3 regions of the Undibacterium sp. 5I1 genome follow, and region 2 is predicted to be linked to each of the others. Evidence: predicted binding sites of a transcription regulator. Region 2 holds the regulator's gene; each other region holds the start of a gene.
What was found. Region 2 encodes LexA, which represses DNA repair genes until DNA is damaged. Its sites were predicted from a motif close to ACTGTATNNNNATACAGT; they were not measured.
Positions count from the first base shown of each region.

Region 1: a site for LexA is predicted at 1,497-1,514, ahead of RGU72_RS16625 (VRR-NUC domain-containing protein). Genes of this name have one in related genera too.
Region 3: a site for LexA is predicted at 1,456-1,473, ahead of imuA (translesion DNA synthesis-associated protein ImuA). Genes of this name have one in related genera too.

Region 1 covers NZ_JAVIWI010000001.1:3,799,388-3,802,676, reverse strand. The annotation lists gene ltaE (low-specificity L-threonine aldolase) at 1-1,041, shown strand, start outside; gene RGU72_RS16625 (VRR-NUC domain-containing protein) at 1,535-3,196, shown strand; gene RGU72_RS16620 (ATP-dependent DNA helicase) at 3,193-3,289, shown strand, end outside.
Region 2 covers NZ_JAVIWI010000001.1:1,034,672-1,037,960, forward strand. The annotation lists gene lon (endopeptidase La) at 1-1,255, shown strand, start outside; gene lexA (transcriptional repressor LexA) at 1,647-2,321, opposite strand; gene rpsF (30S ribosomal protein S6) at 2,587-2,955, shown strand; gene priB (primosomal replication protein N) at 2,986-3,285, shown strand.
Region 3 covers NZ_JAVIWI010000001.1:1,398,990-1,402,278, reverse strand. The annotation lists gene RGU72_RS06300 (GGDEF domain-containing protein) at 1-1,247, shown strand, start outside; gene imuA (translesion DNA synthesis-associated protein ImuA) at 1,516-2,256, shown strand; gene RGU72_RS06290 (DNA polymerase Y family protein) at 2,189-3,289, shown strand, end outside.

The DNA of each region.
Region 1 (3,289 bases), 2.8 Mb from region 2:
CCCACACTCGCGATGAAGCAAGCGATGTCCGACGCGCCTTTAGGTGACGACGTATATGGAGATGATCCTACCGTCAATCGGCTACAAGACATGGCGGCAGAGATGCTAGGATTTGAGGCATCTCTGTTTGCACCAAGTGGCACTCAAACCAATCTGATCGCCTTAATGGGACATTGCCAGCGTGGAGATGAAGCGATAGTTGGTCAACAATGGCACACTTATCGTTGGGAGGCTGGCGGCATGGCAGTGCTCGGATCAATTCAGCCTCAACCTTTAGAAAATCAGCCAGATGGCACGATAGCGCTTGACGATATTGCATCTGCGATTAAGCCCGATGATCCTCATTTTGCAAGGACACGGCTTATCGTTCTTGAAAACACGACCGGTGGCAAAGTTCTGCCACTCGCTTATATGCGTGATGTCCAGATGCTGGCAAAAAAATATGGTTTGCGCTCACATATTGATGGCGCGCGCTTGATGAACGCCGCAGTATCGATCGCGACAGAGAATAGTACCGATCCAATCGAGGAAGCGAAGAATATCTGCGAATCCTACGATTCTGTCTCGCTTTGTTTGTCTAAGGGCTTAGGTGCGCCAATAGGATCTTTATTACTGGGTTCTTCCTCTTTCATTACGCAGGCGAAACGCACACGAAAAATGCTCGGTGGTGGTATGCGTCAAGCTGGAATATTGGCGGCAGCCGGTATATATGCACTAGAAAATAATGTTCAAAGATTGACTGATGACCATGCAAATGCGTCGATGTTGTCGAACGGACTAAAAGAGATTATCCGCACTCATGCCAGACTGAATGAAAGCTCGACTGTCGTCCATCCTGCACATACAAATATATTGTTTATGGATGTTGCCAGCGATGTCGCAAGCGTCTTTTTGCCATATTTGGCAGAGAACAATATTCGTGTGACAAGCGGCATTCAAAAAAGCAAAGTTGGTCCTATCAGACGCATCCGTTGGGTGACACATCTCGACATAAATCAATCCGATGTTGAACGAGCTCTTACGGTCGTGGCTCGTTTTTAAAGATAACTGTGGTAATTTCAACCGGTCGACGCAACTAAAAGTGACGACCGTCGCGCCCCATTGCATTGTAGTTAAACCGAAATTTAGCAATTGTACTTCTCCTTACAGATACAGCATCCTGTGCCGCCCAGGGCTTTAGATTCCATCTGAATTAAAGCGCGATCATCAATATCCTTCTCCCATCCTTAACTTTCTAAACCGATGGTCAAAGTGTTCAGTATTAATCTCTCTCACGGCGCTTGCAACGATTTGGAGAGCCGGCTAATAGGATTAGTCTGTTCTTAAAACAATCTCACCATTATTAATTTAACTTAACTTAAGTTGTGTTTTTAGAAATTCTAAGTCGTTTCCAGGGCATTAATTTTGAATCAACGATTTGATTTAAACACACATAAAGAATAAGAGGAGTCCAGTGCATATAACAGTCACTATCAAACTCCAAGGTAAACAGATAAACTGTATGCATATACAGTTAAAATATCTACATCCCGCAATGAAGCAAGTCTTACCAAACCCGCTGTACTACCTGTGTAACTTCCAACTAGTACTGGATTGGGTCAGTGAACGATACGATGATGTTTTAATTCCTGAAGAGCGCACGTTCATTGCAGATTTCGGTAACTTGCCACAAGTATCCCAAGCCTTATTTGTTCGCATGGTCATGCGTAAAGGCGACTATTTTCGTCAAAGCAAACTGAGCTATCCTGAGATAGGTGACACACATCAAGCGATGTTGCCTTTGATCAAAACAGGATGGATTAACCCTGATCCGATATTGACGTTAGACCAGCTTTTTGAGCTTCTACAAAAGCCAGAAATTGTTGCCGTATTCTCACTCACCAGACCAATTAAACAGCTCCGCAAGGCAGAACAACTTGACTATCTTCGTGGCCATCTTCCCGGCGTTAGCACCCAAGCAAAGGTATTCTCCGCCTGGCATCCTTCCTCAAAAGAATCAGTAGTGCACATCCAGAACAAAGCCCTCTGTGACCGCTTGCGCCTGATCTTCTTTGGTAATTGGCAGCAAGATTGGTCAGAATTCGTCTTATCTGATCTCGGTATTTATCGCTATGAGGCAATCCCATTCTCAATGGCGTCGCGAGGATTTCAAACGCGTCGTGATATCGAGGATTACATTGCCTTACAAGCCTGTCGCGAATTGTTTCATGCGGAAGAACCCATTGCACTGGTACTCGGTGAGTTAGCAAAGACCACTAGCGAGAATGACTGGATCAATCGACGGCGCGATAAGCTCCTGTTCCAGCTGGGACAACAAGCAGAAAAGCAAAAAGACTGGGCTCAAGCATTAGCTGTTTATGAGATGAGTCGTTATCCAGGAACCAGGCTGCGTACCATCCGCGTATTAGAAAAGACAGGGCAAAGTGCCGCTGCATTACAGCTTCTCAACGAGGCCCTTAGCGCGCCTGAGAGTGATGCCGAACTCCAGCAGCTACAGCGTAGTGCGCCACGCCTGAATCGTAAGCTAGGCCATCAGAAACCAGTGACACCAACGATGTCTAAAGCCGACATCATTACACTCCGACTACCGTGTCCCGACACGTCGTTTTACGTCGAAGGCGTCGTTAAAGATCATATGATGCAAGAAGAAGCACCGGTCTACTATGTTGAGAATACGCTGATCAATTCGCTATTTGGCTTGCTTTGTTGGACAGCTATTTTTAAGCCTATCCCGGGTGCATTCTTCCATCCTTTCCACCGCGGGCCAGTCGATTTAACCAGTGCTGATTTCCATCAACGACGACAGGGCGACTTTGCTGCTTGCCTAGTCCAGCTTGATTCTGATGAGTACCTCACCACCATACGTCACACCTACCAAGCCAAACAAGGTATTCAATCGCCTTTTGTCTTTTGGAGTGCCTTAGATGAGGACTTGCTCAATCTTGCCTTAACCTGTATCCCTGCGCAGCATCTACGGCATTGGTTTCACCGACTCTTGTCCGACATTAAGGCGAACAGAAATGGCTTTCCTGATTTAATCCAGTTCTGGCCAAAAGATCAGCGTTACAACATGATTGAAGTCAAAGGTCCTGGTGACCGTCTGCAAGACAATCAGCAACGACTAATCGACTACTGCACCCTACATCAGATGCCAATCTCAGTGTGCTACCTCGAATGGCTTGAGGAAACTCAGTGAGTCTCAAACTCTACACTGTTGCCGTGCGTGCTCTGTGTGAATTTATTGCAAAACAAGGTAACCTCGATCTTCGTTTTACGCCATCTCCCTCGG
Region 2 (3,289 bases):
CGAGGCGGAGATCCGCGGTCATCGACGCACTTATATTGGCTCTATGCCCGGTAAGATATTGCAAAGCTTATCGAAAGTAGGCGTGCGTAATCCATTATTTTTACTGGATGAAGTAGATAAAATGGGGGCGGATTTCCGTGGCGACCCGTCTTCTGCGTTACTTGAGGTGCTAGATCCTGAACAAAACCATACTTTTTCTGATCATTACATCGAAGTTGATTTCGATTTATCAGATGTTATGTTTGTAGCGACCTCTAATTCATACAACATTCCGCCAGCTTTGTTGGATCGTATGGAGGTTATTCGTTTGTCGGGTTATACCGAAGACGAAAAAGCTAGCATTGCCCAGCGTTACTTACTTCCTAAACAAATTAAAAATAATGGTTTGAAGGATGGTGAAATCAGTGTTGCTGAAAGTGCTATTCGAGACATTATTCGTTATTACACTAGAGAAGCAGGGGTACGTTCCTTAGAGCGTGAGTTATCAAAAATTTGTCGCAAAGTCGTTAAAATGCTCTTACTTAAAAAGAGTGAAAAGAAAGCAACGATTACATCAAAAAATCTTGATAAGTTTTTGGGTGTTCGTCGTTACGATTTTGGTGTGGCGGTCAAAGATAACCAGGTTGGACAAGTCGTTGGTCTTGCGTGGACTGAAGTCGGCGGCGATTTATTGACAATTGAAGCAGTTGCAATGCCTGGTAAAGGTGGCGTGATACGTACCGGTACTTTAGGCGATGTGATGAAGGAGTCGATTGAAGCTGCTCGCACCGTAGTTCGCAGTCGTGCGAAGCGCTTGGGTATTAAGCCAGATGTGTTTGAAAAAAGTGATATTCATATTCACGTTCCAGAGGGGGCAACGCCAAAAGATGGTCCTTCCGCTGGTATTGCTATGACGACAGCTCTGGTATCTGTTTTTACCGGGATACCGGTACGTGCAGATGTAGCGATGACTGGTGAGATTACCTTGCGTGGTGAAGTATTGCCTATCGGTGGTCTAAAAGAGAAATTATTGGCCGCTCATCGAGGCGGAATTAAGACGGTTTTAATTCCTGAAGAGAATGCTAAAGATTTAACTGAGATTCCTGATAACGTCAAAAATAAGCTAGAAATCATTCCAGTGCGTTGGATAGATAAAGTCTTAGAAATTGCTTTAGAACGTCAGCCAGTTGCTTTGACTGATGAAGAAGTTTTAGTAGCTGCTACGGCCACTAAAGTTGAAGGTGGCGTTGATGTTGGTGGTGTTGTAAAGCATTGAGCCTGATCCGAAATTTGGTTTTAATCAGATAGTTTTCTCTGATTAAAAACTAAAGAAATTAAAATGGCCGCTAGTTACCTAGTGGCCATTTTTTATTCATAATTGATTTTCTGGGTTATCTAATCTTTAAATCATTGTCTAAATAGTAAATTAAATTGACCGATAATTTAACTTTTGTCGAGACGATGAAAGTAGGCTCGAAACATAAAATTTTATGCATTTAATCGGAGTGATTGCATACTATGGGTGAGTATATTTTAATTGTCTATGCACCAATTGAGTAAAATCATGTTTTTCAAAAAGATTGTGGGGAGTATATTGATTGAGTTGGGACGTGACAGATGGAATTTTTTTAATTTCCTGATATTGCCAATACCTAGTAATACATAACTTAAGTCCAGGTTCTGAGCAGCCCAACGGCTAAACCTTCAAGTGAAAAGTCTTGATCAAGTTCATTAATCTTGATATTGGGATAATCAGGATTTTCTGCCAATAGCTCGATCATATCCCCTGATTTTTTATAGCGTTTAACCGTAACATCATCCCCCATACGGGCAATCACGATTTGTCCATTTTTTGCTTCGTTAGATTTTTTTACTGCGAGCAAATCACCATCAAAAATACCGGCATCACGCATAGACATACCACGCACTTTGAGCAGATAGTCTGGAATAGCTGAAAATAAGGCTGGATCAACTTGATAGGTCGTATCCACATGCTCTTGCGCAAGAATGGGAGATCCTGCTGCTACTCTGCCAACTAGCGGCAAACTAAGTTGCATTAGTGATGGATGAGGTAGCGCTAATTGAGCACTATAGTTAGGCCTAGCCTTGGTGCTTCCACTGCTTAGTATGGAATCGAGCAATCGTATGCCGCGTGAGGTACCCGGAGCAATTTCAATAACTCCTTTGCGTGCTAGTGCTTGCAAATGCTCTTCCGCTGCATTGGTGGAGCGAAAACCTAATTCATTCGCAATTTCTGCTCTTGTTGGCGGAAATCCAGTATTTTGGATCGCGTCCTTAATTAAATTTAAAATCTGTTCTTGGCGAGCGGTGAGTTTTAGCATGATCGAATTCCAATCGTGTAGTTGTGAGACTGGGTTTATATGCAGCCTGTATTTTTGTACAGTATAAACCTAAAATCTTTTTTATCTCAAAATTTTTTTAAGTCCTCTCAATGGTTGTGTTACGCATAAATTGGTAGCAGTAAATGTAATAAGCTATTGAAACTATTGAGTAAATTATCAAAGTGCAGTATAGTTATGGGCTTTCCTCTTCCCGCACTCGTCTTGACGCCGAGGCGGGCTACTAAATTGTCCACAAGGAGAATATATGCGTCATTATGAAATCGTATTTATCGTACATCCGGATCAAAGCGAGCAAGTGCCTGCAATGATCGAACGTTACAAAGCCACAGTTGTTGCACGTAGTGGTCAAGTACACCGTATTGAAGATTGGGGCCGTCGTCAATTGGCTTACATGATTCAAAAACTGGCAAAAGCACATTATGTTTGCATGAACATTGAGTGCGATGCTGAGACTCTGATTGAGTTGGAAACCGCATTCAAATTCAATGATGCAGTTCTGCGCCACCTCACAGTCAAAATGAAGAAAGCTGAAACAGCGCCATCTCCAATGATGAAATCTGTTCAGAAAGAAGATGCTGCTAAAACGCAACGCGTAGAAGCGCCAGCAGCATAATTGACACGTTAGAGGACGCTACATAAATCAGTGAATCAGCTTAAAGTCGTTGCCAGCATTGTAGAAAAATCGGCGCTGCGTTTTACACCAGCCGGAATTCCGATAGCTTCTGCGGTACTGATACATAACTCTAAGCAAACGCAAGCAAATGCCCAACGTGTAGTCGACTTTGAAATCAATGCGCTAGCCGCAGGAGAAATTTCAAAGCGATTTATGGAAATAGAGTTAGGTGTTGTAATGCAATTCACAGGTTTTTTGTCGCGCAAGAACCGTAACAGCAAAAGTCTCGTATTTCACATTACTGAATTCGAGACAAATTTACTAGATTAGGAGC
Region 3 (3,289 bases), 360 kb from region 2:
AAAACTATTTTGTCCCAAGCGATCTGCTGGATTCAATTGCGTCTGAATATGCGAATATTGGTGATTATGCTGAAGCATATCGAATCAGTAAAAGTGCGAGTATTAACCGAGACAAAATCTATTCAAGCGAAGTGACCAATCGCGCCAGCGCCATGGAAATTAGTCACCAAACGGAGAAAATACGTGTGGAGGCGGAGTTTCAGAGTCAGCTTGCTAAAGCGGAGGCAGAAAAAATAAATGTATTATTAATTGCAAACGCTACGCTGGAACATTTAGCTAAAATTGGTAGAGAAATCATTGGGAATCTGAATGCAGATGCGGTGTTCTCTTGTCTCGATTTGCATCTGAGAAATCTCGTTGATTCAACCAACCTGCATGTCTACCAGTTAAAAGAGAGCGGCAATGTTTTGAGATTGGTATTTGGTCAGGACAGCCAGAATAAGCCATTAGTTGCTGAAATTCTGCTGAATGACCAAACGAATCCGATTGCACTCTATGCTCAGGCTCGGCAAGTGCATTTCGACGCACGAGACTCCGCAGAGACCCATACGGTAAATAACCGCTTAGATCGCACTCAATTGATGTCCGCACTTCAAATCAATGAGCGACTACTAGGCATAATGGTTATTCAATCGACTGGTGGACATGTCTTTAGTGAACGCGAGTGCGCTATCGTTGAAACGCTCTGCGCTTATGGCTCTATTGCAATGGCAAACGCGGAGGTTCAAGAGAAGCTACTTGAGAAAAATCAATTATTGGAACAACTTGCGGTTAAAGACAGGCTAACTGGCCTCTTCAATCGACTAAAACTTGACCAAATACTTGAAGATGAATTGGTAAGAAGCCGGCGATATGCAAGCATTTTCTCAGTTGTTCTCTTAGACGTGGATCACTTTAAAAGCGTGAACGATAACTTCGGACATCCGGTTGGTGACCAGGTGTTGAAGGAGATGTCCAACATTTTGGAACAAAGCACTCGTGAAGTCGATATTGTCGGTCGTTGGGGTGGTGAGGAATTTATGATTATTTGTCCCGACACGGATATTGAAGGGGCTTATAAATTAGCGGAAAAACTGCGTCTAGAAATCGCCTCACACCTTTTTCAAATTGTTGGAACTAAGACGGCAAGTTTTGGTGTTGCTGGCTCCAACAAAAACGATACTCCCCAAAGTTTACTCACCCGAGTTGATGAAGCGCTTTATCGGAGTAAGAAAATGGGTAGAAATCGTGTCGAGCAATTCGGCTAATCTTTTTAGATGTCAATCAGCATCGCAAATTTTTCAGTTTTGGCTAAATTCAGCATACTGGAAAAAGTTCGCAATCCCGACACGACGCGTACTAGTACCGGCCCAAATGAGAGATGAAAGCGCTGACAAGTGATAAATGCAAGACACTGATTGACAGCGAGATCGACTCATTTTTAAAAGCAGTGCATTTTCAAAATAGTTGAATTATACTGAATGCATATACAGTATTTATTGAGTAACGTTTGCTCCAACTACTTCAAAGATCATCATGTCTCAAGCCAACCCGTCCATAGAGCAGCAAGCGAGGTTATCTCCCTTGTCGTTTCCGGATGTCTGGCGTGCCAATGAAATGGCGGTATGCAGAGCCTCGACATTGACCACTGGCTTTGAGATCTTAGATCATGAGTTACCGAATGCAGGTTGGCCACGGTCTAATTTAATTGAGCTTTTACTGCAGCAGTCCGGCATCGGAGAAATGCAGTTGCTGAAACCAATCTTAGCAAAATTGTCTCAATCACAAAAGATTGCCTTGATCCAACCGCCCTATTTACCCCAAAGAATGGCTTGCCAATCCTGGGGGATTGATACTTCGCGACTTTTTTGGATTAAAGCTAAAAGCACGGCCGATGCCTTGTGGTCTACCGAGCAGATTTTAAAAAATGGGAGCTATGGTGCGGTGATTTTATGGCAAACCAATTGTCGTGCTGAATCGTTGCGCCGATTGAATCTCGCCGCACAGACAACGGATACCTGGTTTTGGTTGATGCGACCGATATCCAGTGCGCGAGAAGCGTCCCCTTCACCGTTACGGATCGCACTCAGCCCCGCGACTGGTGGCGTTGCTCTTAACCTGATTAAACGACGAGGGCCACAATCCGAACAAGCTCTTTTTATTCCCTTGGCTGATATGCCTACCCCTAAGCAAACTTTGGACAACAATCATGCGGTTTTGGTTAAGCCTACATTTTCCGCTACTACCATTAGAGACCCTTCGTCCATCTTGGTCTAATCCCGGCGCATATGCCGTGATGGACAAAGAACAAGTGATTGTGGCATCCATAGAAGCACTTCAAAGCGGCGTGAGACTCGGTATGCGTTCTGGAGGTGTCTCAGCGATTGCGCCATCGACATTGCTGCTCGACCGCAACCCGACTAAAGAGCAGTTAGCCTTAGAGTGTTTGACGATGGCCTTACTGCAATTTACCCCAGAGGTCACACATGCAACCGATTTCTGTATCCACCTTGATGTCACTACCACCTTACGTTTGTTCGGCGGTCGTCTTGCCATTTGTCACAAGATACGCGAGAGTATTCGGCGACTAGGATTTACCGCCATCATAGGGACTGCACCAACAGCGATGGGCTCTTGGTTGCTGGCTCGGGCACGACAACGACGTGTGCTTTCGGTACGGCGACGTGCAATCAAAATGGCGACATTAGAAAAGCGTTTAGATCAACTCCCTTGCCGTCTTCTTCCTTCCGCTGCTGTGCATGAAGAGTGGTTGTCTGGTATTGGTGCTGATCATCTTGGCGCATTGCGTCGTCTGCCCCGCGCAGGCCTAGTACGCCGAACCAATCAACAATTACTCAATGAGTTAGATCGTGCCTATGGCGAGGCACCAGAATTATTTGAATGGATCAAAGTTCCACTCACTTTCTCAGCAAGGCTAGAAACATATGATCGAATCGAACATGCTGATGCTTTGTTACACGGTGCAATCCGACTGATTGAACAACTCATTGGCTGGCTAGTCTCGCTACAACAGGCGGTTTCGCACTTTGTACTCATCCTTGAGCATGAACGTGGACGTGCAGCGATCGATCCTAGTACGATAGAAATTATGCTGGCAGAACCGGCCTGGCACGAAGAACATTTAATTCGTTTGCTCAAAGAACGACTTGGTCGAGTAGAGCTCATTGCTCCAGTGATTGCGCTACGCCTGGAGGTGAAGCAAGTCGTGCCGATGATCGCACCAACACAATCCTTGTTTCCGGAACCCGGCGGTAATCCCGCAGATTTCAACCGCCTGTTGGAATTGCTC